Regions from separate parts of the Pseudoalteromonas sp. S3785 genome, predicted to be linked through region 1. Evidence: predicted binding sites of a transcription regulator. Region 1 holds the regulator's gene; each other region holds the start of a gene.
The links. Region 1 encodes sigma-54, which starts transcription at its own class of promoters, with help from an activator protein. Its sites were predicted from a motif close to GTTGGCACGNNNNTNGNNT; they were not measured.

Region 1 (3,284 bases):
CTTCGCAGCTGTTTGCAAAATTCTTTATTGCTCAGTTTATCAGCTATGGTTGCTAGAGTCTTTAGGTGCTGCTGGTTATCGCCATCTGGTACGATGAGTGCAACAAAAATATCAACAGGACAGTTATCAATAGCATCAAAGTTTACAGGCTTGTCACTAACGAGTACTAACGCAAGCGGTTCTTCTACGCCACCCATTCTACCATGCGGAATTGCGATACCGCGGCCAATACCCGTACTACCTAGTTTTTCTCTGCTGGCTAGCGCATTAAGAATATCCTGTTGTGGTAAGTAAGGGAGCTTTTCATGAGCAAGCTCACTGATAAATTCTAAAATTCTTTTTTTACTACTAAAAAGGACCGCAGCTTTGCTGCAGTCCTGGCATACTAATGTACTTAATTTCATAATATTAGTGTCTAGCAAGCTTCTCTTTATGTTTTATGACTTGACGATCGAGCTTGTCAATCAACGAGTCTATAGCAGCATACATATCTTGGTGCTCTGTTGAGGCAAATAAATCTGCGCCGCTTACATGAATAGTCGCTTCTGCTTTTTGGTTGAGTTTTTCTACATCGAGAATGACATGCACATTGCTAATATGATCTGAGTGCCTTTCTAGCTTTGCAAATTTATTATTTACATAGTCTCTAAGTGAATCAGTTACTTCTACGTGACGACCAGTTAGGTTTAGTTGCATAAGCATTTCCTCTTTGTTTTTTACGTCTTATATCAAACTCTTTCTCTGATTTGACGGTGGAATAGCTAGCGATTCACGGTATTTTGCTATTGTGCGTCTAGCTACTTTAATTCCTTGCTCTGCCAATATATCCGCAATTTTACTATCACTCAATGGTTTGGCTGAGTTTTCCGCGGCAATTAGCTTTTTAATTAAGGCACGTATTGCGGTTGACGAACATTCGCCACCGTTTTCGGTGCTTACGTGGCTTGAGAAAAAATATTTAAGCTCAAAAATACCACGTGGCGTATGCATATATTTTTGCGTAGTAACACGCGAAATTGTTGATTCGTGCATTTCTACCATTTCAGCAACATCGTTTAAAACCATTGGTTTCATGGCTTCGGGGCCATGTTCAAAAAACGCTTGTTGCTGTTTTACAATACAGTTTGTTACTTTTAGCAGCGTGTCGTTTCTGCTTTCAAGACTTTTTATAAACCATTTAGCTTCTTGCAGATGAGAGCGAATAAACTGGCTATCTCCACTTGATTTTACGGTACGTGACATGGCCGCATACTGACTATTTACGCGTATTTTTGGCATGCTATCTGGGTTTAGCTCTACCACCCAACGGCCCTTAATTTTTTTAACTGACACATCCGGTATGACATACTCAGACTCTTCCCTTACTATTGTGTCTGCAGGTTTTGGGTTGAGGGTATGTATAAGAGTCATGACCTCTTTAAGCTCGTCTTCTTTAAGCTTAGTCTTTTTCATTAATGTACGATAGTCGCGTGCCGCTAATAGATCAATGTGATCGGTTAAGATCATTTTAGTTTGTTCTATAAAAGGGGTGTCTTTATCAAACTGGTTAAGCTGAATACACAAGCACTCCTGTAAGCTCCGCGCGGCTATACCTACAGGGTCGAATAATTGAATACGTTTTAAAACGGCTTCTATTTCATCCAGTTCAACTTCAACGTCGTCATCGTTTTCTTGGTTAAAGCTTTCTAAAATCTCTTCACAACTTAGCGTTAAAATACCCGAGTCATCTACAGCTTCTACAATGGCTATAGCAATGGCTTCGTCAGTTGGGCTAAAAGGAGTAAGCTGAAGTTGCCACATTAAGTACTCATGTAGCGTTTCAGTAGAGGCGCCCTGATAAATAGACTCATCTTCTGGCATTGGGCCTGAGGATGCCGCAGGGGCTGCACTCATGTACTCATCCCAAGTTACATCCATCGCCATATCATCGCTAACAGTGTCTTTATTTAAAGCTTCACCACTGTCTTGCTCGTATTCACTGGTTGTATCATCAGCCGATGCGCTTACGGTTACATCATCCGTATCTGCTTTTTGTTCATTTTTTCCAGCCGACTCTTCCGTGTAATCTTGCTCTTCTACTTCTAATAGCGGGTTGCTATCAAGTGCTTCTTGTATTTCTTGCTGGAGATCCAATGTACTGAGCTGCAGCAAGCGAATCGCTTGTTGCAATTGTGGAGTCATTGTAAGTTGCTGGCCCATGCGCAGCTGTAATGATTGCCTCATGTATCTCTAACAATCCTTTTATGTTGTTATAATTAATATTAGCAGATGCTTGTAGGTGTGGCTTAAATGTTACAGCCTAAATTGCTCGCCTAAATAAACATCGCGTACAGTTTTGTCATTTAATACGTGTTCTGGGGTGCCAGATGCAATTAGCTCCCCATGAGAAACAATGTAGGCTTTTTCACAAACATCAAGGGTTTCTCTTACATTGTGATCGGTAATTAATACGCCAATGCCACGATTTTTAAGATGTTCTATTATTTTCTTTATATCTAACACTGAAATCGGATCAACACCAGCAAAAGGCTCATCCAACAAAATAAATTTAGGGTTCGCTGCGAGTGCTCTGGCTATCTCTACACGGCGGCGTTCGCCACCAGAAAGTGCCATACCTTGGCTATCACGTATATGTTGAATGCTAAATTCATCAAGTAAGTTGTTAAGCGTTTCTTCTCGCGCGGCTTTATTTAGCTCTTTGCGCGTTTCTAAAATAGCCATTAAATTTTGATAAACTGTTAGCTTTCTAAATATAGATGACTCTTGCGGCAAATAGCCAATGCCTAAGCGAGCACGACTGTGCATAGGTAATAACGTTATATCGTTATCATCAATAGATATTTTACCTTTGTCGCTAGGTACTAACCCTACAATCATGTAAAAGGTGGTGGTTTTACCTGCGCCATTAGGGCCTAATAAGCCCACTATGCTGCCGGCTTCTACCTCAAGGCCTACATTTTTTACAACTTGGCGGCCTTTATAGCTTTTTGCTAATAGTTCTGCTTTTAAGGTGCTCATGGTTGACCTTCGTTACCTGTTTTTTCTTTAATATTTGCTTCAACAGGCACTAAAATTGTGTGGACACGATCCGTTGAGTTTTCGTCTTTTTCTGCGCTAATAAGTTGCTGCTGCATATCGTAGGTAATACTTTTAGCATTAATTTTTTGACCGGCTTGCGCGACTTCGGCATCCCCAACAAGTGTTAAAAAGCGCTTTGCTACGTCGTAACGTACTTCGTTTGCACTGGCACTCATTACGGTACCATCGTCTTGTTTTTCTTCGAA
Region 2 (3,284 bases), on a different contig from region 1:
AATACTGATTGTGGATGATGATCCTCTTAATCGGCTTGTGCTTGAAAAAACACTGGGCACGGAGCATGACGTATTTTTAGTCGAAAGCGGCGAAAAAGCGCTCACCTTTATTAAATTAAATCAGGTCGATTTAATTATTTTAGATGTGGTAATGCCAGGCATTGATGGTTACGAAGTGCTTGTGCAGCTTAAAGAAAACCCTATTACGCAATCTATCCCTATCGTGTTTATATCGGCTAATAATAGCCACACCGATGAAGCCAAAGGCCTTGAGTTAGGTGCAATGGATTACATCACTAAGCCCTTTAATGCATCTATAGTAAAAGTGAGAGTACGTAATCAATTACTTATTAAGCAAAAAAATGATTTGCTTGAGATGCTTGCCTCCATTGATGGCTTAACAGAAATACCTAACAGGCGTTATTTAGACGAAAACCTCTCTCGTGAATGGCGCAGAAGCAAACGTAATGGCTCATGCTTATCTGTTTTATTAATGGATATCGATCACTTTAAGCGCTATAACGACTGCTATGGACATCGTGCTGGTGATGAGTGTTTAAAGCAGGTTGCGCAAGCCTTAGCGGCGCAATGTGAGCGTAGTACTGACTTTATAGCGCGTTACGGGGGGGAAGAGTTTGCAGCGGTCTTACCCGATGTTAATAAACAACAAGCATTAGCCTTTGCACAAAAGCTAAGAAAAGCGGTAAACAGTTTAAATATAGAGCACAAAGCATCTTTAAATGCAGATCATATTACAATCAGTATAGGTATTGCGAGTATGGAAAACGGCAACGCCAGTGCCGAGCAGGCTTTACTTGAACAAGCTGACCTAGGGCTATATGCCGCAAAAGATGCAGGTCGTGATCAGGTGGTTGCGCTTAACTTGTAATATGGCTGTGTTTTCACAAAGCCTTGTTTAAATCGGCCCCACACATTATGTTATTACCGAGCGGGGCAACTATATTTTACTAGCACGTTGTTATTTGGTGATCATACCCAGCGCGCTTTCACCAATACCCACCAATTTATCATTTTTAAACACCAACGGTGTGCACTCATCTTTTGTTGTTTTTCCATCAGAGTGAATACTATGCGTCATGTAATAAAGTACCTGATACACATCACCGTCTTTTTTTAACAGCTCGGTGAAGCTTGGCGTTTTTAATTGCGCTAAAACAGATTGGTAGCTGCTATCCATTTTTAGATCGGCAATTGCTTCGCGGTTTTTTTTATGATGCTGTTGCCAACTTGATGAGTCATTCCCTGCCCAGTGCGTTTCTGCTTCGCCATCTGATACGGCAATAACACAACCGGTTAGAAACGGGGCAATAAGTGCTGCAGCTAAAAGTGATTTTTTCATTGTTATAGTCCTTGATGAATTTTAATTTAATTATTTACTCTTCATGGAGCAAGTAATGGGCCAATATAACAAAGATTTAAAATTCAATAGCTTATGATTTTGTGACTATTTTTAAATGATGAATTATAAAAATCATTAGTAAAAACAGCCACTTTTTAGTTTTTTTAACGATTAGGCTAATTTAGGTCAATTAAATATAGTATAGCCAAAATACGTTACACTAAACGATTACGAGATTCACCGTTAGTAAAGGCTGCTATGTTTAAGCTCACCTCATTAATTAAGCGTACGATTGACTCTGTGCTTGCCCAGGCTATGTGAGGGGTAAGCAGCAAGTTTTCGCCTGTGTAATTTGCTAGTGGGTTGGTGAGCTCTGCCGGCTCTTTTGTTAGTACATCAACGCCTGCTCCAGCAATTAAATTTTGCTCAAGCGCTGTTACTAGGTCGGCTTCGTTTATAATGCCTCCGCGGGCGGTATTAATAATAATACTGCTAGGTTTCATCATTTTTAGCTCATCTAACGAAATTAAATCGCGTGTCTCATCAGTCAGCGGGCAGTGCACGCTAATTATATCAGCGGTTTTTAATACTTCTTCGAAAGGTGTGCGGTCTTTCCTACAAGGCGCACCTTTACGCTCTGCCACCACTACATTTGCGCCAAATGCTTGTGCTACTGTGGCTACCCCTTTACCCAGCGTGCCGCCACCTATAATGGCAAATGTTTTACCTTGTAAATCATTAAAGCTGTAGTCTAATCTGCAAAACATCTCGCTTTTTTGCCATGCACCTTGCTGACAATCGCGTTGATAGCGATGTGTATTACCTAATAAATTAGTTACCAACGAAAACGTGTGCTGTACAACCGAAGGGGTCGAGTAGCCTGCTACATTGGTAACGGCAATACCAAATTCTTCAGCGGCGTTTAAATCAACATTATTAGTGCCTGTTGCACTTACGCATATAAGCTTAAGTGTTTTAAGTTGGCTTATCGTATCGCGATTTAGCACAACCTTGTTGGTAATAAGGACGTCCGCGCCTTGGCTGTGAGCAACAACTTGCTCAGGTGAGGTAAGTTCGTAAGTCGTTAGCTCACCTAGTTCTTCAATGCAAGTTAACGAGGTTTTAGCTAAAGTAGCGTTATCGAGAATGGTGATTTTCATTGTGTGTCCTATCTAAATGCGTACCGTAAAATGGCAAGAGTGTTTAAGGTACTACGAATACACACTTATGTTAATGCTATTACTACCAAATGCTTAGTACAAAAAGTCAGGCTATTGATAAAAGTCTAAATTGGCTGGTCTGCCCACTCAAATATAAATAACATGATATTTTAGCGGGCTATATCGCTGGGGCCTGTTTTTCTTTTGAGGTTGAACTTACTTACCCATGAAAGGTCAGCAAGCCTTATTAAAGTTGATAAGATTAAAAAACAATGCACCAACCTCTTTTTGCGTGGTCATAAACTGAAATGGCTCGCAAATAAGCATAACTAATTGGCTATTTCTTATTTAAGAGTGGCTGAGTTATAATCAAAATTATATATAAACGGTACGTTTTGCGTGCCGTTTTTTAACATTGTAGATGCAGTAATGAGTGAATTAGAAGATAAGTACGCAGACATAAGACCTTACAACGACGACGAAGTTGCGGCCTCGCTAGCGCGTTTAATTAACGATAATGCGTTTATTGATGTAATAGCAAAGTACAACTTGCCGCGCTTTATATCGGCTATACCTTTTATTGCTCGCGCACTGGTGAGAAGCCAGTTACGAAAAAAATGGGGTAAATTTACGAGCGTTGAAGATGTGCAAAACGAAGTTGCAGAGTATTTAGATAAACTTATAAAACGCACTACCTCAAAAGTCACCTTTTCGGGTTTAGATAAATTAGACCCACAGCAGGCGTATTTATTTATATCAAACCA
Region 3 (3,284 bases), on a different contig from region 1:
CGTTGAAGCAACTAAGCAGCATGCCGATGGACAAGGTGAAGAGACTGAGCAACCACTCGATGAGCTAATTGATATTGCATTATTTAGCGATGACCCTGAAAACCTTCTCGCTGAAGACTTTGTTATTTACTCGCAAAAGCATCAAATAGTCTCTGGTACTAATACTATTGAGCTAAAAGTAAAAGAAAAACCAGTGTATGCAGGGGTAGACCCGTACATTAAGCTTGTTGATAAAGACAGTAAAAACAACCTCGCTAAGTTTTAACGATTAGCTACTAACTTGTAGGCCGCATTTAGTGCGGCCTTTTTTGTTTTAGCTAATGTGTATAACACTGACCCTCAATAATACTTAATTACTTCAAGGCTAAACGTGGCAGCTGGCTGCGTTAAAGCCTCAGGTTTAGAGCAACTAAATAGCTTACTTTGGCTAGGTTTCGCCACGTTTCTCTTGCCTCAGAGTAGATTAGTCAATTAAGCGAGTTGGCATTACGGGTAAATGATTTAACAGCGTGGTGGTAGTGATTGATTAACTGGTGCACATGGAAGAGCGCATTAGTTCTAAACTTAGAGGGCGTTATGGGTATTTAGGCTGCCCTAAACGAGAAAAGGGCCAAAAGGCCCTTAGTGTTGCAGCAAGTAACACATTTTGTTTTAAAGCGTAAAGTCTACCGCGTAACCTACGTAAACTTTAACATCTGACTCATCCATGTCGGTGTCAGATACGCCAAAAGTAAAACCATCTTTTGATACAGAGATACCATAATCAATAATATTATCATCGCCTATAAAGTCGCCAGAGTAGTGGCCTAAGTGCAGCGCAACCTCAGTGCCATTACTGCCAACAGCAAAGCTGTAATCGGCATTTAGGTATAGCGAATCGCCAAAGTCAGTACCATCACCGTCAGCAGCTGAAGTGGCAAGGATTGCAGCACCAAAAGTAAAACCTTCTACACTAATGCTACCGTAAATCTCAGAGAAATCAGCATCTGCCGCAGAAGCTGCATCTGGGTAAGCGTAATAAATGTAACCTACATCGTAGCTAACTGTCTCATTAATATCACCGCCAAAGCCAGCGTATAGGTCTAGCTCATACGTCATTTCATCGGCCCAAGATGCATTTGAGACCCAAGTGCCTGCATAAAAGCCCGACTCGTTAGCGTAATCAATACCGCCAGAAATAGCAGCATCGCCCCCAGTTTGCTCTTGTCCACGCCATAAGTAGTTAGACGTAGCCGCTGCGTTTGCGGTTACCTCTGCATGCACGGCTGTTGATGTTAAAGATGTAGCACCTAATAAAGCGATTGCGCTAATTGCGATAGTTTTTTTTAGTTTTAGCATGTCCATTTCCCGTTGTATGATTTTTTTACCGCCTAGGTTTTTATTCTCTTATTGGCAACCCTTTGGCTAGCGGCGTTTTATTGTTTAACTGGAAATAGAATTGCACTGTATGTGCCAGCTCAAAATTATTTGGTTGAAACTGGTTTTTTGTTCTTTTATAACAAGGTGTTAAAGGATTTTCGAAAAAGGAGGTAATGAGGGTGATAGTAAAGAAACGCACACTGCTGGTGCATAATTTAACCTAACTGCACCAGAAAAATACAGTTAGGTTAGGTGAAATTAGCCAAATATAGTGCGCATAAGACTAATTGTTTCGTTTACTCCGCGCCCTTTTTGTACTTCGCTAATTATAGAGTCGCGTTTGCTACGAATATGCTCAGGAATGTCATCGGCTGCAAGTGCGCGGTCTACAAGTATTTCGGCTGACTCTTTACCTCTACGCTGTGGTTTTCCCGCACTTGTTGTGCTGCGTTTAGGTTTGTTTAATAGCTTAATATAATTTGAGTTATCGGCCGTGTTGGCATCTGCATAGTAAAAAAAGCACGGTAATAGCGCTTTTATACTTACCAGTTGCGCTTCTAGTTCATTGCTGCCACTAGCCATTTTAAACCACGACATAGCATGAATGCTTTGTACTATATCTTGCCAGTAGCGCTCAAAGTCGCGGTTGTTTAATTTTGTAATACCTAAAGCTGCGCATAATGCATCAAGGCGGCTATTACTAATTGGCGTAAATACATCTGGGCGGCGCATTGCTAATAAACGTGTAGCAGGGGCAAGGGTAGGTTTTTCATCACTGCCGTTAAAGGCAAGTAAATAAGCAACAACAAACTGTTGGTAATCAGCTTCGCTCACATCTCCTTCAAGCGGAATGTTAGCAAGTGCATCGTCAAACGCGCCAGGTAAGTCGGCTAGCATTTGATGAAAACCCTTTGCACTTTTTGTTGATGCAAACCATTCAACATCAAAGTTATAGGTGCTTGGGTCGAGCGTAGCAGTGTGTTTACCACTAAATGCCAGTAAATCTTCTGGGATCATGTCTTTTAATGCTTGCTCACGAATGGTGTGCAAATACGTGGTAAGGCGAAGCTGTTCTTTCAGTGCAATAAGTTCTTTATGTTGCTCTACAAACATACTAATAACAGGCCAAGGTGCTACACGTAGTGTTTTAAGCTGTAAAAAGCTAATTGCAGAGGTTAGCTGATCGTGCAGCTTTTTTAAAACGGGTAGCTGTTTTGGATCTAGTAAGTCGTAATTTATGCGGTCTTTACTTGCACTTAATAGCTCATAACACCAGCCTAAAAAATCCTCTGGGTGGTTTTCTACTTTCACGGCCATTAGGTTTAGGCTTAGTTCTGAAGCTTGCTTCAAGATGTTTTGGTAAATTTGACTTTCTTGTTCGCCTAGCGCCATTTTTGACGGTGAAATTAGCAGTTTTTTCATGCCTTGTAGAGTCTCCGAGTAGATACATTTTTTAGCTGCTTTATTTTAGCGCAAATACGCCAATAGCAACAGGGCCGTGCATCATACCTAACAATTCAAGGGATGCAATGTTGTAGGGTTTAATACTTGGCTAGATTTAAATTTGATGAGCTTTACTTTTAGTCACCAATTTCGCAAAGTTTACTTTTAAGCATAAATTCATCTCAAATTAAATAAATTACAATAAACAGCTTTTTTGTCGCAACGACAATGATTTTAAAGCTAACACTCGCTATGATAAGAACATTATTTGCACGTTTGAAAGGATGATCATGAAGACCTTACTCAAAATTGTTGGTGTAATACTCTTACTTTGTATTGCGTTAATTATTGCCGCTCCGTTTTTAATTCCAACGGATACTATTTTTAATAAAGTATCTGAACAGGTTGAAAAAACAACAGGGCGCACACTTACTATTAAAGGTGATAAAACGCTTAGTGTATTTCCTGCATTAAAGTTAGAG

Region 2: CWC17_RS09975 (DUF3192 domain-containing protein) is a predicted target of sigma-54. The motif match lies at 1,407-1,425, and genes of this name have one in related genera.
Region 3: CWC17_RS04005 (TorF family putative porin) is a predicted target of sigma-54. The motif match lies at 1,439-1,457, and genes of this name have one in related genera.

What each region holds. Positions count from the first base shown of each region.
Region 1 is NZ_PNCT01000005.1:46,273-49,556, forward strand. Features, by position in the region: gene CWC17_RS01685 (PTS sugar transporter subunit IIA) at 1-404, opposite strand, end outside; gene hpf (ribosome hibernation promoting factor) at 409-696, opposite strand; gene CWC17_RS01695 (RNA polymerase factor sigma-54) at 724-2,223, opposite strand; gene lptB (LPS export ABC transporter ATP-binding protein) at 2,293-3,018, opposite strand; gene lptA (lipopolysaccharide transport periplasmic protein LptA) at 3,015-3,284, opposite strand, start outside.
Region 2 is NZ_PNCT01000035.1:28,249-31,532, reverse strand. Features, by position in the region: gene CWC17_RS09980 (diguanylate cyclase) at 1-889, shown strand, start outside; gene CWC17_RS09975 (DUF3192 domain-containing protein) at 980-1,360, opposite strand; gene CWC17_RS09970 (D-2-hydroxyacid dehydrogenase) at 1,576-2,520, opposite strand; gene CWC17_RS09965 (1-acyl-sn-glycerol-3-phosphate acyltransferase) at 2,950-3,284, shown strand, end outside.
Region 3 is NZ_PNCT01000012.1:34,841-38,124, forward strand. Features, by position in the region: gene CWC17_RS04000 (ABC transporter permease/M1 family aminopeptidase) at 1-265, shown strand, start outside; gene CWC17_RS04005 (TorF family putative porin) at 652-1,338, opposite strand; gene CWC17_RS04010 (hypothetical protein) at 1,618-2,781, opposite strand; gene CWC17_RS04015 (AsmA family protein) at 3,093-3,284, shown strand, end outside.